Rhodopseudomonas boonkerdii: one gene and its partner. The protein of the gene in region 1 interacts with the protein of each later gene in a pairwise test. Links are inferred from orthologs where the notes say so. Each region holds a gene or a part of one and is shown in the gene's direction. Other genes may lie near its edges.

The links.
Region 2: the proteins of rfaD (region 1) and E0H22_RS25280 interact in binary tests that used the Escherichia coli proteins (3 or more experiments, as listed by UniProt). The link is inferred for Rhodopseudomonas boonkerdii from one-to-one orthologs.

The regions. Positions count from the first base shown.
Region 1 is NZ_CP036537.1:2,056,018-2,068,049, forward strand. Bases 956-3,871 are described here. They hold rfaD (ADP-glyceromanno-heptose 6-epimerase), read left to right. Parts: upstream 956-1,881; coding sequence 1,882-2,862; downstream 2,863-3,871. Other genes in these bases: waaF (lipopolysaccharide heptosyltransferase II), read right to left, coding at 956-1,701; rfaE1 (D-glycero-beta-D-manno-heptose-7-phosphate kinase), read left to right, coding at 2,881-3,871. Also shown: E0H22_RS09565 (D-glycero-alpha-D-manno-heptose-1,7-bisphosphate 7-phosphatase), read right to left, coding at 110-631; more of waaF, read right to left, coding at 628-955; more of rfaE1, read left to right, coding at 3,872-4,347; E0H22_RS09585 (polysaccharide biosynthesis protein), read left to right, coding at 4,344-6,254; E0H22_RS09590 (MraY family glycosyltransferase), read right to left, coding at 6,259-7,266; E0H22_RS09595 (NAD-dependent epimerase), read left to right, coding at 7,485-8,483; E0H22_RS09600 (mannose-1-phosphate guanylyltransferase/mannose-6-phosphate isomerase), read left to right, coding at 8,516-9,928; E0H22_RS09605 (hypothetical protein), read right to left, coding at 9,964-10,155; E0H22_RS09610 (hypothetical protein), read left to right, coding at 10,348-10,647; UDP-glucose 4-epimerase GalE, read left to right, coding at 10,725-11,720; E0H22_RS09620 (Gfo/Idh/MocA family protein), read left to right, coding at 11,894-12,032. UniProt on the Escherichia coli protein: Catalyzes the interconversion between ADP-D-glycero-beta-D-manno-heptose and ADP-L-glycero-beta-D-manno-heptose via an epimerization at carbon 6 of the heptose.
Region 2 is NZ_CP036537.1:5,495,303-5,511,191, reverse strand. What follows is about bases 7,340-10,080. They hold E0H22_RS25280 (enoyl-CoA hydratase-related protein), read left to right. Parts: upstream 7,340-8,190; coding sequence 8,191-8,970; downstream 8,971-10,080. Other genes in these bases: E0H22_RS25270 (SDR family NAD(P)-dependent oxidoreductase), read left to right, coding at 9,735-10,080; E0H22_RS25275 (enoyl-CoA hydratase/isomerase family protein), read left to right, coding at 8,975-9,742; E0H22_RS25285 (CaiB/BaiF CoA transferase family protein), read left to right, coding at 7,340-8,171. In the rest of the region: E0H22_RS25310 (ABC transporter substrate-binding protein), read left to right, coding at 87-1,298; E0H22_RS25305 (sigma-54 interaction domain-containing protein), read right to left, coding at 1,319-2,965; E0H22_RS25300 (class I adenylate-forming enzyme family protein), read left to right, coding at 3,185-4,804; E0H22_RS25295 (CaiB/BaiF CoA transferase family protein), read left to right, coding at 4,801-5,931; E0H22_RS25290 (NADPH:quinone oxidoreductase family protein), read left to right, coding at 5,943-6,935; more of E0H22_RS25285, read left to right, coding at 6,948-7,339; more of E0H22_RS25270, read left to right, coding at 10,081-10,442; E0H22_RS25265 (acyl-CoA dehydrogenase family protein), read left to right, coding at 10,442-11,608; E0H22_RS25260 (3-hydroxyacyl-CoA dehydrogenase family protein), read left to right, coding at 11,605-12,486; E0H22_RS25255 (3-hydroxyacyl-CoA dehydrogenase family protein), read left to right, coding at 12,491-13,129; E0H22_RS25250 (PaaI family thioesterase), read left to right, coding at 13,153-13,575; E0H22_RS25245 (porin), read left to right, coding at 15,337-15,889. UniProt on the Escherichia coli protein: Converts o-succinylbenzoyl-CoA (OSB-CoA) to 1,4-dihydroxy-2-naphthoyl-CoA (DHNA-CoA).

The DNA.
Region 1 (12,032 bases):
GAGTGTTATTTTGGGTTTTTTTGGGGGGGAGGCTTGTAGAGTTGGGTGAAGGGCGGGGCTCGATCCCGCCAGAAAGCTGAACTGTGCGATTTACTGACATTCTGCAGGCTCATTGGGTCTTCAAAATATCCGCCACGAAGGCATCGAGGTCTCCGCCGGCAAACAGGTAGCCTGGAAGATGCGCGGCGGTTGCCGCTTCGATATCGCTGTCGCGATCGCCGATGACGAAACTGCCTTCAGGTATGACCGCCCAGTGTTGCATGAGGTCGAGGATCATGCCGGGCTTTGGTTTGCGCCAGGGATGATCTTCCAGATACCCCTCGACGATCCCGCTCGGATGGTGCGGGCAGTAGCGGACGTCGTCGATAACAGCACCTTTTTTGCCGAGCTCTCTCCGCATCCAGTCGAGCAGTTCGTTGAGTTCATCCTCGGTGAAATAGCCACGCGCGACACCGGACTGGTTGGTGAAGACGAAGACGTGATAGCCGGCGTCGTTGAGCCGCTTCACCGCCTTCGCCGCATTCGGCATCCAGCGGATTTTCTCCGGGTGCCCGACATAGTTGTCGTCGTAATTCAGCACGCCATCGCGATCGAGAAAGGCGGCAGGCTTGTGTTGCTTGATCGACGTCATGAGGACACGCCGAAGGCTTCGGCTTTTGCCATGATAGTCTGGATGATGTCGGCGACATCGGCTGCCGGGATGTCGCGCATGCAGGCGTGATTGTTCTGGTGGCAGACCGGCGTATGGCAGGGCTGGCACGGTACGACGGTCCTGGTCTGCACGGTGGCGGCGAGGGGATTGAGCGGGCCCCACAGATGCGGGCTGGTGGGGCCGAAAATGCCAACGGTCGGCGTGCCCACTGCGGCGGCGATGTGCATCAGGCCGGAATCGTTGGCGACGGCGACTTGGGCGGCGGCCATGCCGATCACGCCGTTACGCAGATCGTTCGTGGTGAGATCGCGTGCCCGTGGACCGGCCGCGGCGACAATCTCGTTGGCAAGATCCTTCTCCCCGGGGCCGCCGATCACCCAGACGTCATAACCGCGCTCTACCAGCAGCTTCGCCGCCTCGGGATAATAGGTCCAGCGCTTGGACGAGCCGACCGAGCCGGGGCCGAGGGCCACGGCCGGGCCGGTACCAAGCCCGTTGGCCTGCCGCCAGCGGGCGATTTCATCGGCAGGAACGCGAAAATCCGGAACGGGCCACTCGGCCGGCAATTCGGTGCCCGGCGGTAGCGCCAGTGCGCATTTGCGGTCGATCATGCGCGTGAGCTTCTTTTCGCCCCAGCGCCAGTCATTGAGCAGGCCAAAGCGAACCTCGCCGACGAAGCCGATGCGCTCCGGAATGCCCGCCAGTGCCGGGGCGAGGGCGGATTTCCATGTCCGCGGCATGATCAGGGCGGTGCCGTAGTTACGCTCGCGCATCAGCGCGGCGAGTTCCCATTGTTTTGCGAGCGCCAGCTGGCCGCGCGGCAGATCCCAGACGATCCCGGAGCGCACGCCGGGCATATAGTCCACCAAGGGGGCCACCAGCTTGGTCACCAGGAGGTCGATCGGCCGGTTCGGCCAGCGCTGTTTCAGTACCCGCACCACGGTATGACCGCGGACGAAGTCGCCGATCCACATATAGGGCACGATCAGGATCGGCCGGATATCCTCCGCATCCACCGTCACGCCCGGATATGGGGTATTTTGGGTCATGGTTTCAAAGACTTCGCGTATGGCTTAAGTCAGTCGGTAGCCCGTCCGCCCGGGGCAGACAAGCGGTTTGGAAAGATGTCAGATGATGTCTCCACCGGCTTCACGTCATCTGGTGGCCCAAGTTGCCTGCAGGGCGGGACTGGGGCAAAGGTGGCGGCACAGGACGTATATGGGGATTTCATGCTGCTGGTAACCGGAGGGGCCGGTTTTATTGGATCGAATGTGGTGGCGGCGCTGAATGACGCCGGCCGCGCCGATGTCGCCGTGTCCGATTTTCTCGGCCATGACGGCAAATGGCGGAACCTGGCCAAACGGCAGCTTGCCGACGTGGTGCCGCCGGGCGAGCTGATGGAGTGGCTCAAGGGCCGCCGGCTCGACGCTGTCATCCATATGGGAGCGATCTCCGAGACCACGGCGACAGACGGCGACCTCGTCGTCGAGACCAATTTCCGCCTCTCCATGCGGTTGCTCGACTGGTGCACCACCAACGGCGTGCCGTTGATCTATGCGTCATCCGCGGCGACCTATGGCGATGGGGCACAGGGCTTTCGCGATGCGGACACCGTGTCCGAGCTGAAGACGCTGCGCCCGATGAACCTTTACGGCTGGAGCAAGCACCTGTTCGACCTTGCGGTGGCCGAGCGCGCTGCCCGCGGCGAGCCGATGCCGCCGCAATGGGTGGGCCTGAAATTCTTCAATGTGTTCGGGCCCAACGAGTATCACAAGGGCGGCATGATGAGCGTGCTGACCCGGCGCTTCGACGATATCAAGGGCGGCCGCGGCATCCAGCTGTTCAAGTCGCATCGCGAGGGCATTGCGGATGGCGATCAGCGCCGCGACTTCATCTATGTCGAGGATGTCGTCCGCGTCATCCTGTGGCTGCTGGCAACGCCTCGTGTCAGTGGCATCTACAATGTCGGCACCGGCACGGCGCGCAGCTTCAAGGATCTGATGCTGGCCGCCTATGCGGCGCTCGGCACCGCGCCTGATATCGATTATATCGATATGCCCGAACAGATTCGCGACAGCTATCAGTATTTCACGCAGAGCGAGGCCGATCGGCTGCGCGCCGCCGGCTATAATGGTGGTTTCACCCGTCTGGAGGATGCGGTGATGCATTATGTGACGCACTATCTCGATATGCCCGATCGCTTTCGCTGACGTCCAGGTTCCGGTGTGATGTTCGACTTTGACGCCCTGTCCCATTTGCTTCCGAAGCAGACGGTGCTCTGCATCGGCGATCTCATGCTGGACGAATTCGTCTATGGCGAGGTGTCGCGCATCTCGCCGGAAGCGCCGGCACCGGTGATTGCCGCGCAGCGCAGCGAGATCGTGATCGGCGGCGCGGGTAATGTGGCGCGCAATATCGCGGCGCTCGGTGCCCGCTGCATTTTCGTCGGCCTGATCGGCGCTGACGACGCGGCGGAGACGCTGAAGCGGCATCTCGCGCAGGAGAGTGGCATCGAGGCGCTGCTGGTAATCGATGCCTCGCGCCCGACCACACGAAAAGTGCGTTTTGTCTCCGAGCATTTCTCGACCCATATGCTGCGCGCCGACTGGGAGCTGGCGAGGCCGGCCTCAGCCGAGATCGAGAAGCAATTGCTCGACGTCATCCTGCCGCAGATCGTCCGTGCCGATATCGTGCTGCTGTCGGATTATGCCAAGGGCGTGCTGACTGCGCGGGTGATCCGCAATGTGATCGACGCAGCGAAGAAATTCGGAAAGCGCGTGATCGTCGATCCGAAGAGCGCGAATTTCGCCATCTATCGCGGCGCCACGCTGCTGACGCCAAACCGCAAGGAATTTGCCGAGGCCACTCGCAGCCGTGCCGATACCGAGATCAATATTGCCGCAGCCCAGGAGGCGATGATCCTCGCCGATTGCGCCGCCATGCTGGTGACCCAGAGCGAGCACGGCATGACACTGGTTGCGCGCGATGGCGAGGCGATTCATGTGCCGGCCATGTCGGCGAAAGTACGCGACGTTTCCGGCGCCGGCGACACCGTCGCAGCGATGCTGGCTGTTGCACTCGCGGTCGGGGCGGATTGGGAAACGGTGCTCCGCCTCGCGGCGGCGGCCGCCGCCGTGGCCGTCGGCAAGCAGGGGACGGCGGTCGTCCTGCCGCAGGAGCTGCGTCGCAAGGTGCTGCCGCATGCGACTTTGGCGGCCGAAGACAAGATCGTCGCCGCGGAAGATCTCGCAGCCCGGCTCGATGGCTGGCGTCAGGAACAGTTGCGGGTCGGTTTCACCAATGGCTGTTTCGATATCCTGCATCCCGGCCACGTCAAGGTGTTGACCGCAGCGCGCGCGACCTGCGACCGCCTCATCGTCGGCCTCAACAGCGACTCGTCGGTGAAGCGCCTCAAGGGGCCAGATCGTCCCGTTCAGGACGAGCGCGCCCGTGCCGAAGTGCTGGCGGCGCTGGAGGCGGTGGATCTTGTTGTCATCTTCGACGAAGACACGCCGATCAGGCTGATAGAGACGATCTTGCCCTCGACTTTGGTGAAGGGCGGCGACTACACCCGTGAACAGGTGGTCGGCCACGAGATCGTCGCCGCGAATGGCGGCGAGGTGGTCATCGTCGATATCCTGCAGGGGCACAGCACAACCTCGCTGGTCGAACGGGCGCGCAGCGGGAAGTCATGACGCGTATTTCGAGCTTCACCATCCGCAATTGGGTCATTGCGGTCCATGATGCCATCGTCACTGCCGCAGCGGTGGTGCTGGCCTTCGTGCTGCGCTTCGATGGCGAGAACCTGCTGGACCGCCTGCCCTTGCTGCTGACGATCCTGCCCTATTTCGTCATCTTCAGCTTTCTTGTCTGTTACGTCTTCAACCTGACGACGACGAAGTGGCGCTTCATCTCGCTGCCGGATCTACTCAATATCATCAAGGCCTCGACGGTTTTGACCGGTGCGCTGCTCGTGCTCGACTATATTTTCCTCGCGCCGAACGTTTACGGAACCTTTTTTCTCGGCAAGACCACCATCATCATTTACTGGTTCCTTGAGATCTTTTTTCTAAGCGGATCGAGGCTGGCCTATCGCTACTTCCGCTATTCGCGCACGCGTAACAAAGCGCGCGCGACGGATGCTGCGCCCGCCTTGCTGATCGGCCGCGCTGCCGATGCCGAGGTGTTTTTGCGCGGGATCGAAAGCGGGGCGGTGAAGCGGATGTGGCCGGTCGGCATTCTCTCTCCGGCCCTGTCGGATCGCGGACAGACGATCCGTGGTGTCCCTGTGTTGGGCGGTCTCGACGATCTCAGCAACGTCATCGACGACTTCAAGCATCGCCAGCGCTCTATCGAGCGGGTGGTGATGACCCCGTCCGCATTCGAGGACGAGGCTCAGCCTGAGTCGATCCTGATACGATCGCGCAAGCTCGGTCTTGCGGTGAGCCGGATTCCGACACTGGAAGAGAGTCGCGACATCCCGCAGCTCGCGCCGGTGGCGGTGGAAGATCTGCTGCTGCGGCCGAGCGTAAAGATCGACTATGCGCGCCTGGAAAGCTTTGTGCGCGGCAAGGCTGTGATCGTGACAGGCGGCGGCGGCTCCATCGGCTTCGAGATTTGCGACCGCGTTGTCACTTTCGGCGCGGCGCGGCTGCTGATCATCGAAAATTCGGAGCCGGCATTGCATGCGGCGCTGGAGAAGCTCGCTGCGAAAGTGACAAGCGCGGTGATCGAAGGCCGCATTGCCGATATACGCGATCGCAAGCGCATCCATCAACTGATGGAGGTCTTCAAGCCTGACGTCGTGTTCCACGCCGCAGCGCTGAAGCATGTGCCGATCCTGGAGCGCGACTGGGGCGAGGGGGTCAAGACCAACATCTTCGGCTCGGTGAATGTCGCGGATGCGGCGTTGACCTCGGGGGCCGAGGCCATGGTGATGATTTCGACGGACAAGGCGATCGAACCGGTTTCGATGCTCGGTCTCACCAAACGGTTCGCCGAAATGTATTGCCAGGCGCTCGATGGCGATGTTGCGGCGAGCGCTGTCGGCAAGCCACGCATGCGGCTGATCTCGGTACGTTTCGGCAACGTGTTGGCGTCGAACGGCTCGGTCGTTCCGAAGTTCAAGGCGCAGATCGAGGCCGGCGGCCCGGTGACCGTAACGCATCCGGATATGGTGCGCTACTTCATGACCATTCGCGAAGCCTGCGACCTGGTCGTGACAGCCGCGACGCATGCGAAGAACGCGCAGCATTCCGACGCATCGGTCTATGTGCTCAGCATGGGCCAGCCGGTGAAGATCGTCGATCTCGCCGACCGCATGATCCGGCTCTCCGGCCTGCAGCCCGGATACGACATCGACATCGTGTTCACCGGCGTGCGGCCGGGCGAGCGTATGCACGAAATCCTGTTCGCCGAGCAGGAGCCCACGGCGGAGATCGGCCTTGCCGGCATCATGGCTGCAAAGCCGAAGGAATTGCCGCTGGATGTGCTCAATGCATGGCTTGCCACGCTACGCACGGCGATCGACGCCAATCAGCATGACGTCGTGGTCGCAATCCTGAAGGACGCGGTGCCGGAATATCGCGTTCCGGCGGAATGATGAACTAGGTGCGCGGTGTCGCAAACCGCCGCAGCAAGGCCGCTGTCGCACCGATGCCGACAATGAGCAACCCGATGCTGGCCGGTGCAGACTCGAGATAGATCGACAGTCCCGCCAGTGCGGCCAGAACGACGTTTAACGCAAGGATATTTCCTGACACCTCGATCACGGTAAAGCCGTTGTCGGTTGCCCGCTGGTAGAAATGCGAGCGGTGGGCGAGCCAGAACGGCTCGCTTCGCGCCATTCGTCGCAGCAGAGTCACGGTCGCATCGCAAAGATAGTACAGCGGCAGCAGCACGGCTGCTACGAGATGCCCAGCGAAAGCGAGCTGGAGCAGGCACCAGGCGAGCAGGAGACCGATGGGCAGGCTGCCGACATCGCCGAGAAACATCTTGGCGACCGGCCTGTTGAAGGGAGCAAAGCCCAGCATCGCGCCGCAAAGGGCGGCAGCCATCAGCGCAGCCGGGAGAGAGAGCGCGCCGGACAGGCCCATGAGAGCCAGGGTCGCTGTGACCGGGACGATTTCGGCAACGGTAATCCAGTCGAGACCGTCCATGAAATTGGTGAGGTTGACGAACCACAATCCGCCGATCAGCAGTGCCGCGCGTTCGAGCCATAGCGGCAGGACTGGCAGGATCTGCAGATCGGCCGGCAATGCCGAGAGCGTGGCAGCGACGCACAAAGCCTGCAGCGCGAAGCGCGGTGCGACGGGCAGCGGCCGCAAATCGTCCGCGGCTCCGACAACGGCTATGACGATTGTCGCTGCGAACAGCACCCAGAGCATCGCCGTAATGGCAGCGAACCAGGCGATCGCAACCCCTGCCACGAACAACGTCGCTGCAATCACGGCGATGCCGGCGCCCTGCGGCGTCGGTATCTTGTGGGAGGAACGGGCATTCGGCCGGGCCAGTGCGTAGCGGATCAGCAGCGGATGGATGGCCTGGATGCAAAGGCGCGCGAGAACGGCGGCGGCCAGCGCGGCGGACAAAACGATCAGTTCGGTTGACGACATCTGGATGACAGGGTGAGGGAGTTTTCTGAGGATTTTAGCGAGCTATGCACGGCCGCCTTCATAGCGGGTTTCTCGGGCATGGCCACGCCTTGCGGTCGCGGTTCTGACGCAATCGAATGCTGCGATGCCGAAAGGTTGCAGCATTTGTGGTCTCTTGGCTATGAGAATGCTGCACGAATGGCTGTGCAATGCGGCCTGATCCGAGCTCTGGGGACGCGATGTCTGAATCTTCCATCCTGGTTACCGGAGCCGCGGGCTTCATCGGCTTTCACGTCGCGCGCCAATTGCTGTCGGAAGGGCGCAGGGTGGTCGGCCTCGACAGCGTCAATGACTATTACGACCCCGCACTGAAGGAAGCTCGGTTGGCCCGGCTTGCGGGCGAACCGAACTTTACTTTTGTCAAAGCCAACCTGGCCGACCGGGCAGGTCTGCTGGCGCTGATGGCCGAGCACAAATTCCCTGTGGTGATTCATCTCGCTGCCCAGGCCGGCGTACGCTATTCCATTGACAATCCGCATGCCTATGCCGACGCCAATCTCGAAGGGTTTTTGAACATCCTCGAAGGTTGTCGCCACAATAGCTGCAAGCACCTGCTCTATGCTTCGTCATCCTCGGTCTATGGTGCGAACAAGAAGAAGCCGTTTTCGGTCAGCGACCGGGTCGACAATCCCATCAGCCTCTATGCTGCCACCAAGAAGGCGAACGAGCTGATGGCGCATTCCTATAGTCATCTTTACCGGCTTCCGACAACGGGCCTGCGCTTTTTCACGGTCTATGGCCCATGGGGGCGGCCGGATATGGCGATCTTTCTGTTCACCAAAGCGATCATCGACAAGCAGCCGATCAAACTGTTCAATCACGGTGACATGCGGCGTGATTTCACCTATGTCGATGATGTGGTCGGTGTGATCGGGCGGCTGATCGATCACGTACCTGCGGGTGGCACTGACGAGGCGCCCGCACGCATCTACAATGTCGGCAACCATAAGCCAGAACATCTCTTGCATGTCGTCGAGGTCCTTGAGAAGGAATTGGGGCTGGAGGCGGTCAAGACTATGCTGCCGATGCAGCCGGGGGACGTGCCAGAAACCTTTGCGGATGTTGACGACCTGATGCGCGATGTCGGCTTCAAGCCGGATACCAGCATCGAGGACGGTATCCGGCAGTTTGTGGCTTGGTATCGCGGCCATTACGGCAATCTCGGCGCAAGCCGGTAACGTGCCTGAACGACAAAGAGGTTATGCGAACGATGAGCAAGCGCATCATTCCCCTCATCATGTGTGGCGGAGCCGGCACGCGGTTGTGGCCGTCGTCGCGCGAGGGACGGCCGAAGCAGTTTCTGCCGTTATTCGGCCCGCGCTCAACGTTCCAGGACACGATTTTACGTATTGCCGATCCCGAGCTGTTTGATCGTCCTATCGTCATCACCAGCGAGGCCTATCGCTTCATGGTGCGTGAACAACTGGCCGAGATCGGCCGTGAAGCCGACATCCTGCTGGAGCCTGCGCGCCGCGACTCTGGTCCGGCCATTGCGGCCGGTGCTGCCTTTGCGCTGGCACGCGACCCAGATGCGGTGGTGCTCGCTTTGGCGGCGGATCATGTCGTGCGTGACGTGCCGGCTTTTGTTGCGGCTTGCCGAGCGGGACTGGTCGAGGCCGATAACGGCCACATCGTTACCTTCGGCGTCACGCCGGAGCGGCCGGCCGTGGAATACGGCTACATCTCACCGGGAGACGGACTCTCGGGTGAGGTGAAGCGCGTCGCTACATTCGTCGAGAAGCCCGATCTGCCGACGGCTACGCGCTATGTCGAAGCCGGTTATCTCTGGAACAGCGGCAATTTCATGTTTCGGGCGGCCACCCTGCTGGACGAGTATCGCACCGTCGATGCAGACAGCGTTGCTACAATCTCGCATGCTGTGGCGAAAGCCGGGCGCGACCTCGGTTTCTTCACTCTCGATGCTGACGCGTTCAAAAAGGCCCGGGCGATCTCCGTGGATTACGCGGTGATGGAGAAAACGGCGAAGGCCGCCGTCGTGCCTGTTTCCTGCGGTTGGTCCGACGTAGGGTCCTGGCTCGCGGTATGGGAGTTGTCCGATAAAGATGCCCAAGGCAATGCGGTGCAGGGCGTCGCGGTGTTCGAGGACGCGCGGAATTGCAACGTCGCCAGCGACGGGCCGGTCGTGGCGCTGGAAGGCGTGGACGATCTCGTCGTCGTCGCCACGCAAGATGCGGTGCTGGTGTCGCGGCAGAAGGACGCCAACAATCTGAAGCGCCTTGTGGCGAAGCTGAAGGTCGCGGCGCCGCACGTTACCGAGGACCATCTCAAGACACATCGTCCCTGGGGATCGGTGCAGGCGCTGGAGACCGGCGAGCGTTACCAGGTCAAGCGCCTCGTCGTGAAGGCCGGCGAGCGGATGTCGCTGCAGATGCATCACCATCGCTCCGAGCACTGGATCGTCGTCCGCGGCACCGCGAAGGTGACGCTGAACGACGAGGTGAAGGTGATGCAGGAAAACGAGTCGATCTACATTCCGATCGGCGTCACGCATCGGCTGGAAAATCCCGGCAAGATTTCGCTCGAGCTCATCGAAGTGCAGACCGGCAGTTATCTCGGCGAAGACGACATCGTCCGGATCGAGGACGATTACAAGCGAAGCTGAGCCGTAGCGTCAGGCGCCCGAGACGGGAAGATCGCTCAGCGATATTTGGCGAATTGCTTGTAGATCCATCGCCGTCCGTCACGCCGGCGCCAGACTTGCCCGCGCACAAGGCGGCCGGTGATCGACCGGCGCGGGATGAATACCGTCCACAGGTGCCAGATTGAGGCCTGTTCGGCGCTCGGTTTGAGCTTGAGCATGCGCAGATAATTTCGGCTGTCGGCGAACATCGTGGCCTCGGCGTGCAGATGTCCACAGTTGCGCGCAATACGGGGAATTGTTCAATTGCTTCGTGGATTTAACCTAACCAATCAAGGTTACCGGCGAGGCCTGCCGACCACATATTCTTAATTTAATGGATAACCGGCAGCGCGTCGCGTAAACATCCACGAATGTAATCTTTTATTGCCCGAGCCATTCCGGTGAAAGTTTTTACTCTCGAAATCGACGGACAGCCGATCATGGCTTTCGATGCTGATAGCATCGAGGAGGCACGCGGCATCTGCGCATTGCCCGAATTTCGCGCCGACCTCGGTGAGCTGAAACGGCACGGCAAGCCGCTGTTCGGCGATTTTGCGGTGTTTGCGGCGCGGGAGGCGACGGATGTCGAAATCGTCGCCTTCAATCATGCTCTGACGGGTGCGGGTCCATCGGATGGGCCGACCATGGCATTTCTCGTTCCGATCGACGGCATGGTCGTCACGATTGTTCAGCCCGGATAGAGTGCGACAGCCGATATCGCGGTCGCCTTTTTTCACATCACTTGCTCCGAGCGAGTGGGATACAGGACTTTCACACGATGGTATCGAGGCAAGCCGTTCTGGTCACTGGCGGCGCGGGCTATATCGGCGCGCATTGCTGCAAGGCCCTGCATGGAGCCGGCTATTTGCCGGTTTGCTACGACAATCTGTCTAGCGGCCATGAGGCCTTCGTCCAATGGGGACCGCTCGTCGTCGGCGATATCGGTGATAGCCGCAAGGTGGCGGAAACGATTGCCGCCCACGGTGTGATCGCCGTGATGCACTTTGCGGCTTTCAGCGCGGTCGGCGAGTCCGTCGTCGATCCGCAGAAATACTATCGGAACAATCTGGCCGGTACGCTCGGGCTGCTGCAGGCGATGCGCGAGACCGATGTGTCGAAGCTCGTCTTCTCCAGCACCGGCGCGGTTTACGGCCAAGCCGACAGCAAGCCGATCGCCGAGGCGGCGGCAGGCCGGCCGATCAATCCTTACGGCATGAGCAAGTGGATGATCGAACAGGTACTGGCGGATTATCGCCGTGCCTACGGGCTTCATTCGTTCAGCCTGCGTTACTTCAATGCCTGCGGCGATGATCCTGGCGGCGATATCGGCGAGTTGCGCGACCCGGAAACACATCTGATCCCGCGCGCCATGATGGCGCTGCAGGGGCATGTGGATTTTTCCGTGTTTGGCGACGATTACGCGACCCCCGACGGCACCGCGATCCGCGACTACATCCATGTCGCCGACCTTGCCGCCGCCCACATCCTCGCATTGAAACATTTGCTGGGCGGTCATGCGGGGGGCGCGTTCAACCTCGGGACCGGCAGTGGTTTCTCGGTGCTGCAAATTCTCAAGGCGATCGAGCAGGAGGCAGGTCGTGCTGTGCCCTACGTGATCCGCGAGCGCCGCGCCGGTGATCCTGAATTCCTGGTGGCCGATCCGTCGGCGGCCTTCGATGTACTTGGCTTCCGCCCTGTGTCATCGGATCTTGCCACCATCGTGCGTACCGCTTGGGCGTGGCATCGCAAGGCGCATCCGGCCAGGGACGGTTAGCCGAGAACGCGATTGTAAAATAAGGCGAACAGGCCGGTCTGCGGACCAATTCATCTGTAATTCTCTGACTTAAAACGTGTTTGAAACTCCTTTTTGCTGCATCGCCACATTTGTGGCGTCATGTTAGGACACCGGCACACGCTGGGATGGGCGTGATTTGGTGGGATTAGAGGATGGTTTCGAGCGGTTCCAAAGCAGTTGGCGGCGATCAGGCGCGCGTGTTGCGTGTCGGCGTGATCGGCGCCGGCATCATGGGGACGAATCACGGTCGCGTGTTGGCCGGACTGCCCGGTGTCGAGATGGTCGGCATTG
Region 2 (15,889 bases), 3.4 Mb from region 1 along the record:
TCGAGAAATCGGCGCCGCTCCGTCTGAAGAATTGCGTGGCATCGGTCTTGCTCATTTGTTCCGAGCAATAATGGGAGGGACTGAAAATGAGATATCCAACAATATTTGCCACCGCACTGCTACTCAGCATGCCTTGCGCCGCTACAGCGCAGATCTCCGCCGATGTTGTGAAGATCGGTGTCCTTGATGACATGTCCGGGCCTTATGCCGATATTCAGGGGCCGGGAGACGCCGTTGCAGTAAGGATGGCGGTGGAGGACTTCGGTGGCACGGTGGCCGGCAAGAAGATCGAGGTGATCGCTGGCGATCTGCAGAACAAGGCCGATGTAGGTCTCGCAGTTGCGCGGCGCTGGTACGATACGGAAAATGTCGACGTCATCATGGGCCTCGGCAACTCGGCCGTCGCCCTTGCGGTTCAGGGGATCACGCAGGAGAAGAACCGGATCGCAATCACGACTTCGGCGGGCTCGACCGTCTTGACGGGGAAATCCTGCTCGCCCCTCGGAATGCATTGGGTCTACGACACCTACGCACTCGCCAACGGCACCGCGAGCGCCGTCATGTCACGCGGTGGCGGCGATAGCTGGTTCTTCCTGACGGCCGACTATGCGTTCGGCCACTCGCTCGAGCAGGATACCGCAGCCGTTGTCAAGAAAAAGGGAGGAAAGGTCGTCGGATCGGTGCGCGCGCCGCTCAATTCGTCGGACTTCTCGTCGTTCCTGCTGCAGGCTCAATCGTCAAAGTCGGAAGTGATCGGCCTCGCCAATGCCGGCGCTGATACCATAAACGCTATCAAGACGGCTTCGGAGTTCGGCGTCGTGGATGGTGGGCAGAAACTCGCAGGAATGCTTGTCCTGCTCACCGACATCCACACGCTCGGCCTCAAGACCGCACAGGGCTTGCTCTTCACCGAAGCCTTCTACTGGGATCAGAATGAGGACACCAGGGCGTTCTCGAAGCGCTTCGCGGAGCGCCACAACGGCAAGCCTCCAACGTCCTTCCAGGCCGGCATCTACAGCGCGGCCCTGCACTACCTCAAGGCAGTCAAGGCTGCGGGTACCGACGAAGCCAAGGCTGTTGTGGTAGCGATGAAAAAGCTGCCGGTGAACGACTTCATGACGAAGAATGGATCGATTCGAGACGATGGTCGGATGATGCGCGACATGTATCTGCTTCAGGCGAAGAAGCCCTCGCAATCGAAAGGCGAGTGGGACCTCATGAACGTCGTATCGACGATCCCGGCCGAGCAGGCATACCGACCGCTTTCGGAAAGCGAATGCCCGCTGCTGAAGAAGTGACGCGAATGCGGACCGGACGGTCAGTCCGTCCGGTCCATCTCGGCGAGCTTTTTGTAGAGGAAGGAGCGTGAGATACCGAGCAGTTCGGCGGCCTTCTTCTTATTGCCGTTGCATGCAGCGAGCGCCTCCCTAATCTCCTCACTCTGAACATCCGCCACGATGTCCTTGAGCTCCCGGGCCGGCTGCTCCTCCGCCGCTATCGGGGGGACGACTGCGGAGACACGACGAGGCACATCAGAAAGATCTGACGTCGTTATCGTGTCTCCGTCGCAGAACGCGAACGCACGTTCGACTTCGTGCTGAAGCTGCCGTACGTTGCCCGGCCAAGCCCGATCAACAAGTTGCGCAATCGCGTCGGGACCGAACTCGGGAACGGGACGGGCATGCCGGTATGCGATGTCGCGCAGGAACTTTTCGGCGAGGGCGGAGATGTCCTCGAGACGGTCACGAAGCGGCGGAAGCTCGATGACGATTGGCGAAATGCGATAGTAGAGATCCAGCCTGAAGCCACCGTTCTCGACGAGAGTCGTAAGATCCTTGTTGGTCGCGCTCACCAGCCGGAAATCGACTTCCCGCGGACTGTCGCCACCGATGCGCTCGACGATGCGGTCCTGCAGCACACGCAACAGCTTGGCCTGCACCTCAAGAGGCATGTCCCCGATCTCATCGAGGAAGATCGTTCCTCCGTTAGCTTGCTCGAACTTGCCTTTACGCCCCTTTTTGTCGGCGCCAGTGAACGAGCCTGCTTCGTACCCAAAAAGTTCGGACTCGACCAGAGTGGGAGGAAGAGCGGCAGCATTGACATTGACCATGGCATTATCCCGCCGGGGACCCAACTGATGCAGCGCATGGGCGACCAGCTCCTTGCCGGTGCCGCTCTCACCCCTGATCAATACGGGTATCTCGAGCGGAGCAACCTTGATGATCTGAGTGCGAAGTCGCTGGATCGCGGCGCTCGTCCCGATAATGGCTTCGAGTCCGTAGGCTCTTGAGCGGAGCGCTTGACTCTCTCGCTTGTAGAATTCGACGTCACCCTCGAGCGCGGCGATCCTTCGACTCAGGGCCTCAACCTGCTTGGGCCCCTTGAACATCACCCTCCCGATGGCGCCGATCACCTTGCCGTCTCGTTTCAGTGGAATGCGAGCCACCACCCGCTCCGATCCGCGCATACGCTGGATCGCGCCGATATCAGATTTCCCTGTCGCGACGATCTCATGAAGGCGCGAGTTCTCGATGACGGCCTCGACAGGCTTTCCGTTGCCTTCTCCAGGTTTCAAACCGAAAAACGCTTCATGTACCGTGGGTAGATAGACGAGCCGAGCCTTCTCATCGACCACGGTCATTGCTTCGAACGGATCGGTGAGCAGATGTTCGAACACCTCCCATGCAAAATCGACGCTGGAGATGAAGTTCAGCAGAGCTTGGCCGGGTGTCTCGCTCATCAGCATGATTTCACCCTGGGCGGTGCGCATCAGCAGCACCACGTAGGTCCTGCGATCCAGGTTGAGCATCGTGATGCGGCGTTCGCGCGCTTCCTCGAGCCAGCTCGCGTCGGAAGCGAGCGACTTGATCCGCTGATCCGCGCCGATGCCGGCGGAGGTGACAATTTTTCCGGCCGCGTCGAAGAGGACGACGCCCGTAATCGGTGTGTGAGATGTCTTCGGCATTTCCTCTATGTCCTCGTTGAAGACACTATTCGACAGCGGCGCATGCTCCGCTGCCAGGAACTGCGCTTTCCGAGAACACAAGCCGGTCCATCGAGGCGCCGTCAACTCATATTATCGTTCAATATCAGCGCAGCCGAAATGCGCCCCCCGATTGGCATGCGCGTTGCTACTGAATTGGCGCAGCCATCCTAACAGCCGTGCTGCATTGCGAGAGCATGTATGAAGCCGTATTTGACACTCCACCACCCGGCCCACGCCAAACGCTACTACGAAGAGCAGCTTTGGCGAGATGACACGTTCTACGATCTTCTGTCTCATCATGCGACGGAGCGGCCAAGGGACACTGCTGTGCAGGACGCCTCGCGTTCTCTTACTTGGAGGGAGCTGAAGCTCTGGGCCGACGGCGTCGCTGCGGATCTCCGCGAGTATGGACTCGGCGGCGGTGACCGAGTGTTGATGTGGATGTCCAACCGTGTCGAGGCGATCGTGATGTTCCTCGCCTGCGCGCGGGAAGGGATCGCGTGCAATCCTTCAGTCCACAAGACCCATACCTGCGGCGAGGTCGCGACCCTGCTAGGAAATTTGGGAGCCAAGGCATTCCTCGTCGAGGACGGGTGGGGTGCTGATCGAGAAACAGTCGATCTCGATGCCATTCTGGTTCGTATTCCGTCATTAAAGGTCGTCTACACCCCGACGAACTTCCCGCGACCGGCAGGTAACAATACGGCGCCAAAGACCGATCCGGACGCGGTCGTCTATCTCGCCTTCACTTCGGGGACTACGGGCGCACCAAAATGCGTGATGCATTCGCACAATACTCTGCTCGCAAACGCGCGCGATCTCGTTCGGGATTGGCAGCATGGCCGGGACATGGTGCTGCTGTCGCTGTCACCGCTGTCCCATCACATTGCCTGGGTTGGCGTGGCGCAATGGCTTCTCGTCGGTGGAAAATTCGTGACGGGCGATCCGCCGAAGGACGTCTCCCGCCTCGACTGGTTGGAGAAGACAGGTGCCACGTACGTGCTTGGAGTGCCAACGCACGCGATGGACGTCCTGGCGGAACAAAGACAGAGCAATCGTTCAACGCTCGGTGGGGTCAAGACTTTCTACATGGCGGGAGCTCCTATTCCGCCGAGCGTGGCTGCATCCTTCGTCGATCAGGGCGTGCGCCCTCAGAACGTCTACGGAATGACCGAGAATTCCTCGCATCAATACACCCACCCGAACGACGATGCGGAGACCATCTTGGCGTCCTGCGGCCGAGGTGGGCGTTCGTATCGGATCAAGCTCTTCGACCCGAGCGATGCCGACAAGGAGGTCGGCGTCGGGGAGGTCGGACAAATCGCGGGGCGCGGCGCCGCTCTGATGCTGGGCTATTTCGGCAACCAATCCGCAACCGACTCGAGTTTCAACAGCGATGGCTGGTTTCTGTCGGGTGATCTCGGAATCCTCGATGCTGCCGGCAATCTTAGGATCGAAGGGCGCCTCAAGGACCTCATCATAAGGGGCGGGCATAACATCTATCCTTCGCACATCGAGGCGATCGCGCTGCGGCATGCCGAGGCGGGACGGGTCGCGGTATTTCCCGTCGCCGATGAGAGATTGGGCGAGCGGGTCTGCATCGCCGTCTCGGGTCGCGTCTCTTCCGACGAGATGCTTGAGCATCTGAAGACCGAGGGGCTGTCGAAGTACGACATGCCCGAATACTTCGTCACCGTCGCGGATTTTCCCCTCACTGCGAGCGGAAAGATCCTGAAGCGCGAGCTCGTTCTCCAGGTCAGGCGCGGCGAGCTCACGCCGACCTTCGTTAACGCTCGACGCCAAGCGCGCTCGGCATGACCCCCGGCGTCTCCAATGCGCCGCTCGACGACATCCGGGTCCTGGATTTCAGCACGCTGCTACCAGGACCATTCGCCAGCCTTATGTTGGCGGAGGCCGGCGCGCACGTAGTTAAGATCGAGCGCCCCGGCCGCGGCGACGAGATGCGCAGCTATGAGCCGAAATTCGGCGACGACAGCGTCAATTTCGCGCTGCTCAACGCGGGCAAGAAGAGCATCGCCATCGATCTCAAGGCGAAGGACTCTATCGCGCGGCTGCGCCCGCTGATCGCGGAAGCCGATGTGGTGATCGAGCAGTTCCGCCCCGGCGTCATGGATCGCCTCGGTCTCGGCTATGAGGCCATGAAGGCGATCAATCCGAAGATCATCTATTGCGCCGTCACCGGCTGGGGCCAGACCGGCCCCAAGGCGATGATCGCCGCGCATGATCTCAATTATCTCGCCGAGTCCGGCATTCTCGGCCTCAGCGCCGACCGTACCGGCGCGCCGATCATTCCGCCCGTGCTGATCGCCGATCTCGCCGCTGGCGCCTATCCGGCCATGACCAATATCCTGCTGGCGCTGCGCAAGCGCGATCGCACCGGCGAGGGCAGCTATATCGACATCTCCATGGGCGACAATCTGCTCGGCCTCGCTTACTGGGGCCTCGGCAACGGCTTCGCCGCCAATGATTGGCCGGGCGGCAGCGATGCGCTCGTCACCGGCGGAAGCCCACGTTACCAGATCTATCGCACCAAAGATGATCGCTATCTTGCCGCGGCGCCGATCGAAGAAAAGTTCTGGGATAATTTCTGCACCGCCATCGAATTGCCCGCCGCGATGCGCGCACCCGATGCGGACTGGAAGACGGCCATCGATGCCGTCGGCAAGATCATCGCCGGCAAGACCAGCATTGAGTGGATGGCGATCTTCGAGGGCAAGGATGTCTGCTGCTCCATCGTGGCCAGCCTGAAGGATGCGGTCGCCGATCCGCATGTGAAGGCGCGTGGCCTCTTGGACCGCAAGATCGCGGTGAACGGCCGCACCATCCCGGCCATTCCGGTGCCGATCTCCACCACCTTCCGCAGCGCCGAGCGATCGTCGCCGCCCGCGCTCGGTGCCGACACCGACGCCATTCTGTCCAAGTAAGGGGACCGTCCATGCGCGCATTCCAAGTCGTCGAGCACGGTCCGCCGTCATCGCTCCAGTGCAACACTGTGCCGGACCTCGCGCCTGGTCCGGGCCAGGTCCATGTCGGGATCCACGCCGCCGGCATCAATTTTCCCGACGTGCTCGTGGTGTCCGGCAAATATCAGATCCTGCCGCCGCGCCCGTTCACGCCGGGCAAGGACTTTTCCGGCGTGGTGCTCGGCGTCGGCGCAGGCGTTACCCGCGTCGCCACCGGTGATCGCGTGCTATGCCATGTGGAGAATGGCGGCTTCGCCGAACAGGCCGTGGTCGCCGAACATCAGGTGTTCCGGATGCCGGACGGCCTATACTTCGCCGCGGCCGCAGCCATGGGCCTGGTCTATCAGACCGCCTATCTCGCGCTGATCGATCGCGGTCATCTCAAGCGCGGCGAGAGCGTGCTGGTCGGCGGCGCCGCCGGCGGCATCGGCCTCGCCACCGTTCAACTCGCCAAGGGCCTCGGCGCCACCGTACTGGCCGCCGTGCGCAACGAGGAAGAAGCCGAGCTGGTGCGCCAGAGCGGCGCCGATCACATCATCGATCTCACCCAGCCCAACATGCGCGAGAGTCTGCGGGCGCAGGTGCATGCCGTCACCGGCGGCAAGGGCGTCGATGTGGTGATCGATCCGCTCGGCGACGAATTCTTCGCCGCCGCGATCCGTGCGCTGGCCTGGTGCGGTCGTCTCGTCGTCATCGGCTTTGCCGCCGGCGAGATCCCGACACTCAAGGTCAATTATTTGCTCGTGAAGAACATCGCCGTCACCGGCCTGCAGTGGAGCGACTACCGCGATCGTACACCGGAGCGCATCGACGAGGTGCAGAAGGCGATCTTCGATCTCTGGCAGTCCGGTGCGGTGAAGCCGCATGTGATGAAGGAGTTTCCGTTCAAGGAGCTGCCGCTCGCGCTTGAGCTGATCGAGCAGGGCAAGGTGCGCGGAAAGGCCGTCATCGTGATGGATCGGTAACGGGGAAGCGCAGTGACCACTGGAATGAAAGCCAAGGCGATTCCCGCGGATGCCCTGCCACTGGTCCAGTCGGGCAGTGGCTACAGCATGCTCGACGGCGTCCGCATCGTCGATCTCACGACGTCGATCGCCGGCCCTTCGGCCACCATGCTGCTGGCAGACATGGGCGCCGAGGTGCTCGAGGTCGAGCGTCCCAATGGCGGTGACGACGCGCGTGCATGGGGGCCTCCTTTTCTCGACGGCGAAGCGCTTTGGTTTGCCTCGGTCAATCGCAATAAGAAGAGCGTGGCCTTGGATTATTCCAGCCCGGAAGGGCTCGATGTGCTGCACCGATTGATCAAGACCGCGGATGTCGTCGTGGTCAACATGTCGCCGCGCGTCACCCGCAAGCTCAAGCTCGACGTCGCGACACTGCGCGCTCTCCGAGAAGATCTGATCTATGTCTCGATCACTGGTTTCGGCATCGCGGGCGAGCGCGCCGACTGGACTTGCTACGACCTGATCGCCGAAGGCTATTCGGGCATCATGGATGTCACTGGCGAGGCCGGCCGCGAGGCGCAGAAAGTCGGCGCACCCGCGGCCGACATGCTCGCTGGCCAGGACGCGGCCTTCGGAGCCATCGCGGCATTGTTCGACCGGCAGCGCACAGGGAAGGGCCATGTGGTCGATGTTGCGCTGGTCGATTCTATGACGCGCTTTCTGTCCTGCCGGATCATGCCCTATCTCGGCTCCGGCACCGTGCCCACTCGTTCCGGCGGCCGCGATAGCGTGATCGCGATCTATCAGGCTTTCGAGACTGCGGATGATCCGATCACCCTCGGCCTCGGCAACGACAATCTCTGGCAGCGCTTCTGGGCGGCTGTCGGTCAGCCCGAACAGGCCTTGCTCGAAGGCCGCAGCAGCAATATGGAGCGCCGCGAAAATCGTGATGAGATTGTTGCGCAGATCGCCGCAATCCTGCGCGAGAAGCCGCGTGCGCATTGGCTGCCGTTGTTCGCAGAGGCGCGTGTGCCGGCCGGCCCGATCAATCGGGTCGATCAGGTCGTGACCGATGAAACCCTCCATCAGCGTGGTCTGTTCTATCGAATGACAGCCGCTGATGGCCGTGTCGTTCCGCAGGTGGGAACGGGCATCGTCTTCGATGGCGTGCCCAATGTCCCGCGCCACGCTCCGCCTCGTCTGGGCGAACACACCAACGACGTTTTACGCGAGCTGAATGGCTCGTCCCCTCAATAAAAACCGAAAGGAAACTCCCATGAGCTTCAGCACCATCCTGTACGAAGAAGACGGCCCGATCGGCACCATCACGCTGAACCGTCCGGACGATGGCAACATGTTCACCGTGGACATGTGTCACGAGATCCGCGATTGCATCAACGAGATCCGCCGCGAGACGCGCACCCGCGTGATTGTCATCACCGGCGCCGGCGACAAGTTCTTCTGCATCGGCGGCCGCAAGGACGGCATGGAAAAGTCCATGCTCTATGCCGGCGTGCTGCCGACCCTCGAAATGTATGAGTCGATCGATCGCCTGCAAAAGCCGGTCATCGCCAGCGTCAACGGTTTTGCCGTCGGCGGCGGCAACGTGCTGCAGGTGGTGTGCGATCTCACCATCGCCAAGGAAAGCGCGACCTTCCGCCAGGTCGGTCCGATGATGGGTTCTTTCGATGCCGGCTACGGCACCTGGTATCTGGAAGATCTCGTCGGCAAGAAGAAGGCCAAGGAGATGTGGTTCGCCAATCCGAAGATCTCGGCCAAGGAAGCGCTCGAAATCGGCCTCATCAACAAGGTCGTGCCCGACGACAAGCTGAAGGAAGAAACCCGCAAATTCGCGCTCGAAATCGCCGATCGCGGCCCGTTCGCACTCGCCTCGATCAAGGGCGCGTTCAATGCCCGTCATGGCGGCGTGTCCGGTCTCGCCCGCGTTTCGCACGATCTCCTGCTGCGTCCGTATCTTGAGACGGAAGAAAGCAAGGAAATGTCGGCCTCCTTCGCCGGCAAGCGTAAGCCCGACGCCTCCAAGTTCGGAAAGTAAGACGATGCCGGTTGAGTTGACAAAGCTGGAAGACTGCGCGCTGCTGCGGCTCAATCGGCCGGAAGCGCTCAATGCGCTGTCGTTCACGGTGCTGAAGGAAATTTCCGAAGCACTCACCGAGGTCGCGGACTGGAAGGTCCGCGCTCTCATCGTTACCGGCGCCGGCGAAAAGGCGTTCTGCGCCGGCGCGGATATCAAGGAACTCGGCGGTCGATCCATGATCGATTGCAAGCGCGGCGCCGAGATGGGGCAGGCGACCTTTGCCAAGCTCGACCGGCTGCCTTTCGCCTCGGTCGCGGCCATCAACGGCTTCGCCTTCGGCGGCGGCCTCGAACTGGCGCTGGCCTGCACGTTCCGCGTGGCGACGCCGAATGCCAAGCTCGGCCTGCCCGAGATCAAGCTCGGCTTGATCCCCGGCTATGGCGGCACGCAACGTCTGCCGCGCGTGATCGGCGAAGCCCGCGCCATGGAGATGATCATGACCGGCCGCACGGTCGCCGCCGAAGAGGCGCAGCGCATCGGCCTCGTGCATCGCCTGGTGGAAGGCAATGCGGTGGATGCGGCACTCGCCTTCGCGCATGAATTCTCCGGCTATAGCCTGCTGGCGCAGCAATTCGCCCGCGAGGCGGTGTCGCGCGCGCTCGACGTGCCGGTGCTGGAAGGTCTCAAGATCGAAGCCGATCTCTCCACGCTTGCATTCGGCACCGCCGATGCGGCGGAGGGCATGACGGCTTTCACCGAAAAGAGAAAAGCGAATTTCAAGGATGAGTAAGCCCCAGATCATCGTCACCGGCGCCAGCCGTGGCATTGGCGAGGCCATTGCGCTCGAGCTCGACCGCCGCGGTTTTGCGGTGGTTGGCTTCTCGCGCAGCGGTGCCAGCGCGGTTGGTATCGGCTATGCCTGCGACATGACCGACGAAGCGGCCATTGCGGCCGCGATCGCGAAAGTGGCAGCTCATGGTCCGATCATCGGCCTGGTCAACAATGCCGGCGCCCATGAAGGCAGGCGTAGCGCGGAGCTGTCGCTGGCCGAATTCGAGAGCACCATGCGCCTGAATGCCTCTGCGGTGATGGTGTCGTGCCGCGAGGCCTATCCACATCTGAAGGCGCAGGGCGACAGCCTGATCGTCAATATCGGTTCGTTCTTCGATAAGCTCGCGGTGGTCGACAATCTTGCTTACTGCGCTTCAAAAGCTGCGGTCGGCGCTATCACGCGCTGCCTTGCCGCCGAATGGGCGCGTGACGGCATTCGTGTGCTCGATGTGGCTCCTGGCTATATCGAAACCGATCTCAACCGGGATTTCCTCGCTAGCGACAAAGTCCAGTCATGGCTGAAGCGACGTGTGCCGGCGGGCCGCGCCGGCTCTGCTCAGGAAGTTGCGCGTCTTGTTGGCGCGCTTTACGCCGAGAACATCGCTTTCCTGACAGGTGAGACGATCTATATCGACGGCGGACAAGGGATTAATCACTGATGTTGGTCTTCGAACAGCTTGAACGCAATCGCTCCTGGGATGAGAGCGAAAGCCTCATTATCTCCCAGGTGGACAGGCTTTGCGCCGATGTGATCGCGCCCAATGCGGCGAAATTCGACGAGAGCGGCGAATTTCCCTGGGCGAATGTCGAGGCAATCAATGCGCTCGGCCTCAACACCATCTTCATTCCGGAGCAGTTCGGCGGCACCGGCATGTCGTTCCGCCTGTATCTCGCGGTGGTGAAGCGGATCGCCGAGGCTTGCGCCTCCACCGGCATCATCTATGCCACCAACTTTCATGCCATGAAGCCGCTGATCGAATTCGGCACCGACGAGCAGCGCGCGCGCCTGTTGCCCTGCATCGCCGAAGGCGGCCTCGCTTCGCTGGCGATCACCGAGGAAGCCGCTGGCTCCGATGCCACCGGGATGAAGACCCGCTTCACCGAAGACGGCGACGAGATCGTCATCGACGGCTCGAAAATCTTCATCACCTCGGGCGATGTCGCCGACCGCATCCTGCTGTTCGGAAAATTCGCAGGCATCGAGGACGCCAAGAAGTCGATCTCGGTGCTGATCCTGGAAAAGGGCGCACCGGGCTTCGAGGTGGTGCGCCTGGAAGACAAGATGGGCCATCGCGCCTCGTCCACCGCGGCGCTGCGTTTTAACGGCGTGCGCGTGCCAAAAGCCAATCTGATCGGCAAGCCCGGCGATGGCCTGCGCATCCTGCTGGCGTCGCTGAACCGTTCGCGCCCGAGCATCGGCGCGCATTCGCTCGGCATTGCCATGGCCGCGTTCAAGGACATGGTCGGATATATGAACGAGCGCAAGCAGTCGGGCCGCCGCATCGTCGATTTCCAGGGCAACCAGTTCATGCTGGCCGATCTCGCCACCGATCTCGCGATGGCCGATTGCTGGCTCGAACATCTCGCGCATCTCATCGACAGCGGCGCCATGGATTTTAGCGTCGAGGCCTCCATGGCCAAGATGCGCGGATCCGATCTCGCGATGCGCGCCGCCACCGACGCCGTGCAGATGCATGGCGGCTACGGCTATTGCCGCGACTTCCGCGTCGAGCGGCTGATGCGCGACGCCAAAATCACTCAGATCTGGGAAGGCACCAACCAGGTGCACCGCCAGCTCATCGGCAGGAGCTTTGCAACCAAATGAGCAAGACCATCAAGACAGTCGGCGTCTGCGGCGCCGCCGGCACCATGGGGGCGGGCATTGCGCTGGTCGCCGCCCGCGCCGGCTATCGCACCATCTCCTTCGACATGAAGGGCGATGCGCTGGAAAAGGCCGGCAAGCAGTCGGCGGCGTTCCTCGACAAGTCGGTGGCGCGCGGCAAGCTGGAGCAGGCCAAGCGCGATGAGATCATCGACAATATGTCGCACACCACCGATATCGGTGAGCTCGGCGCCTGCGACATGGTGATCGAGGCGATCTTCGAAGACCTCAGCGTCAAGCGCGACCTGATGAAGCGCCTCGACGAGGCGTGCTCCGACGACACGATCTTTGCGTCGAACACCTCGACTTTGTCGATCACCCAGATCGCCTCGGGCTCGAAGCGTCCGGAGCGCGTGGTCGGCATGCATTTCTGCCTGCCGGCGCAGCTCATGAAGCTGATCGAAATGTCGCCGGGCATTCTCACCTCGGACGAGACGTTCCAGACTGCATGGGACTGGACCAAGTCATGCGGTCAGATTCCGGTGAAGACCCAGGACAAGCCGGGCTTTATCCTCAATGCGCTGCTGGTGCCGTTCAACAACGACGCCATCCGCGCCGTGGAAGCCGGCGTCGCCAGTGCCGAGGATGTGGATAAGGCGATCAAGGTGGGCCTTGGCTACAAGATGGGCCCGCTGGAGCTGATCGACCTGATCGGCCTCGATACCCAGGTCCGCCTCTGCGAAGCGTTCTATCCGATCACGCTCGATCCGCGCGCGGCGACGCCGCCGCTGCTGAGCCGCATGGTCGCCGCCGGCCTGCTCGGACGCAAGTCCGGGCGTGGCTTCTTCAATTACGAAGGCAACGCGATGTTTGGAGCCTGAGCCGATGACCTATGCCATCAATCAGAACGGGTCGAGCCGCTCCTTTCCGGACGGCGACACTTTCCTGCAGAATGCCTCGCACGAGGCCAATGCGAAGATTTTCATCCTCAGCGGCGTGCCGTTCAAGGCGGATGATGCCCGCAGCGCGATCCTGATCGAACTTGGCAATGAAAGCCTGGCCGAGCATATCGGCGACGACTGCAAGCACAGCAACGTGCTTGGCTTTGCCCGCTATCGCAACGGCGACGATGCGCCGTCGGCGCTGATCGAATTGGTGCGCCCGGTGGGAGCGTCGGATGGGGCGGTGGCCGCGGCGATCGACATGTTCAAGGCAGCAGGACTCGAGGTCGTTGTGTCATCCGACCAGATCGGCCGCATCATCAACCGCCTGGTTTTGCCGAAATACAATGCCGCCCTTCGTTTCCTGGACGAAGGTCTCGCCACTCGCGCAGACATGGATCTCACTTGCAAGCTCGGGCTGGGATATCCGGATGGCCCGCTGGAACGCATTTTCCGCGGCGGCATGGCTCATCACCACGATGTAACTTATGCGCTTTTTCAGACGTATGGAACGTCGGCATATGCTCCAACCCGTCGCGCTATCGTCGCCAAAAATCGCGATGTGTCCGCAGGCAATGATTAAATCGCGCGTAGCGGAGACGATTGATGGCAACTCATTTGAATGAGACGCTGGGCGGGCAGCTTTCGGACGGCTTCCATTTCGGCGACGTTCTTGGAATGCGTCGCACCGAGAGCTCCGCGGGCGAGGCGACGTTCGAGATCGAGATCGGACCTCAGCACCTCAACAGGCACGGCACCGTGCATAGCGGCGTTCTGATGGCGATGCTCGATACAGCCGGCCTCTGGGCGGTGTCTGATCCGGACAACGCCACGCCACCGAAGGCTGTGACGGTTTCCCTGAATTGCAACTTCATCGGCAGATCAGGTGCCGGAGATACAATAATCCGCGAAATCGGGCGGATATCGAAGCATTGCAAACGGATATATTTCGCCTCCATCGTCGCGGAGAGCCAACCTAGCGGTCAGCTCGTCGCGACGGGGCAGGGCGTCTACAATCGGATCGCTTGAGGGAAATGCTGCGGGCTAGGTCGGCAATATACCCGCCGCCTTGATTACTGGAAGCAGCCGTTGCTCCTCAAGATCGCGCGCCTTCGTGACCTCTTCAGAGGATGTCGGCCATGCAACAGCGCCAATGTCGGTGAACTTCCTGACGATGTCGGGGTCCGTCAGGACCTTCCTGGCGTATTCGTTGAGTGGTGACAAGGCTCGGCGGCAACTTGGCGGGTCCGCATAGCGCGGCCCATGATGTCAATTCGAAGACCGGCAGAATCTTATTGATCGCGGAGACGTCGTGAAGAATGGGACTACGCGTTTTGGTCGTCACTCCCAAAGCTTTGACGGATCCGTCTCCGCCTGCATCGGCCCGGTTCGCGACGACCATCTGCTGGCCAGTAACCTCGCCAAGGCTCTTATAGAAAATGCGCGATAAGGAGTCCGTCGCTCCGCCTGCGGCTAACCTCAGAATGTATATGTCCGGTCGCATCGACCAGCGTTCCTGCGCCGTCACGATGGAGGGTATCGTTAGGCACCCGCCAAGGATTGATAGAGCGCTGTGCGCGACACCCTTATCGAATCAACCATTCATTTCTGCGCATTGTATTTTCTCGAGAGCGCCCGAGGGTAATGCTTTATATTCGCGCGTTGAGTTTTCGCCACGCGGATGCATATGATGCAATCCGTATGCCGGTGCGAAGCGGTATCCCGAATGGTCAAAAGGATCAGTGTCGCCCTCTACGATTCAATTCATGTCGATGCATGAAAAATCTGATTGCGACATTTCATTGTCTCCCACACAACGCAACTTGATTGCGTTATCTCGATGCGCCAATCCTTGCTGGAAATAGCAACCCATGTCGGGTCCATCTCACTCAGCTTACGATAAAGATAGGACCGAGAGATGCCTAGACTTCCGCCGCTTTTTCTTGTGCCCTTGTGACGGGCGAGCGCTTCACGCATAGGAGACGAAGTCGGCGCAGATAGCTCTCCGTTCTTGTAAGATCCCACCCAATTCCATGTTGCCACCACTGCAATTCTGCCCGGGACTTATACAGGCCGCGAGGTAACGCTCTAACTGGACGGCAGTTGAATTCGCGATTGTCGAAACCAGCGCGCTTGGCGTGATTATTCCCCTCCGGGCTTGTCGCAAGCCGCAAGCTTAGATCGTCGGCACGATGGCGAGCTAGGCTCGTCAATCCGATTGCATCGGTCTTCAACTACTGATCTTCGATCTTCATGGAGAACGTTTGGCCGGGGCTAGGCCGGTCCTGAAACCTTGCCAGCCCGTACGAGAACGTCCGTAACTTGCCTACGTCTCACCAGACGATACGAATCCTTATGAGAGCGGTCCGCGAGCTCATTGCATCACCTTGTTGAAGGGCAAAGAATTTGAGCGATGACGTTTGTCTTTGGTGGGGTGCCCCCGACCTAAATGAAGACGACCTTAGGAGCGAGCGAACTGGTATCGACTTCATTGTGTTCGGTAGAAGCGATTGATTCGAAATCGCGCTGCGATTTGATACTCACCCCAAACCGATCGAGCCACTACTGTCAGAATATCGCTCTAAAAAATGCATTCAACTTCATTAAGTAATTAATATATAAATGCTCGTGCTTATTGCGCCACGAATGAGATTTATAGTTGTCAGTGCTACGCACGACAGTTGAACGCAGCCTAACAAGTCCCTCTAATGTGCTTGCGAGACTGACCGGCCAAGGCGCATCGCTCTTTGGTGCCGGGCCGAAACAGTGGCATAATTCTTGGAGGGAAATATGAAGTTCAAAACAATCGTTCTTGTTTCTACAGCAGCGCTACTACCTTGCAGCATGGCATCTGCTGCCGATCTTCCGGTGAAGGCGAAAGCGGTCGAATACGTGAAGGTTTGCTCGCTATACGGTGCGGGTTTCTATTACATCCCTGGCACCGACACATGTATTAAAATAGGGGGCGCCATTCGCTTGGACGTTGGCGTCTATAGTGCAAACTACGACGCGCCCTATTGGCAAGGGGGCGCCAACGGCAACAATCTATGGACGAAGGATTATTTCTGGTCGCGAGAACGGGTCAATGTCACGACTGACACTCGAACGGCTACAGAGTATGGCGTTCTGCGCACCTACGCGAATATGCAATTTGACTTCTCTCAGAACCGTGAGTCGATTGCAGGCGGTTTTGTAGAAATGGATTTCGCGTTCATTCAGTTCGCCGGTTTCACCTTCGGCAAGGCTGTGTCACAATTTGATCCGCAATGGGCTCTGTCGAAGCCGTGGATTTCTTCGGGATTTAATGGCGGTTCAAATAACGCAACTGGCATCCCACAGATCT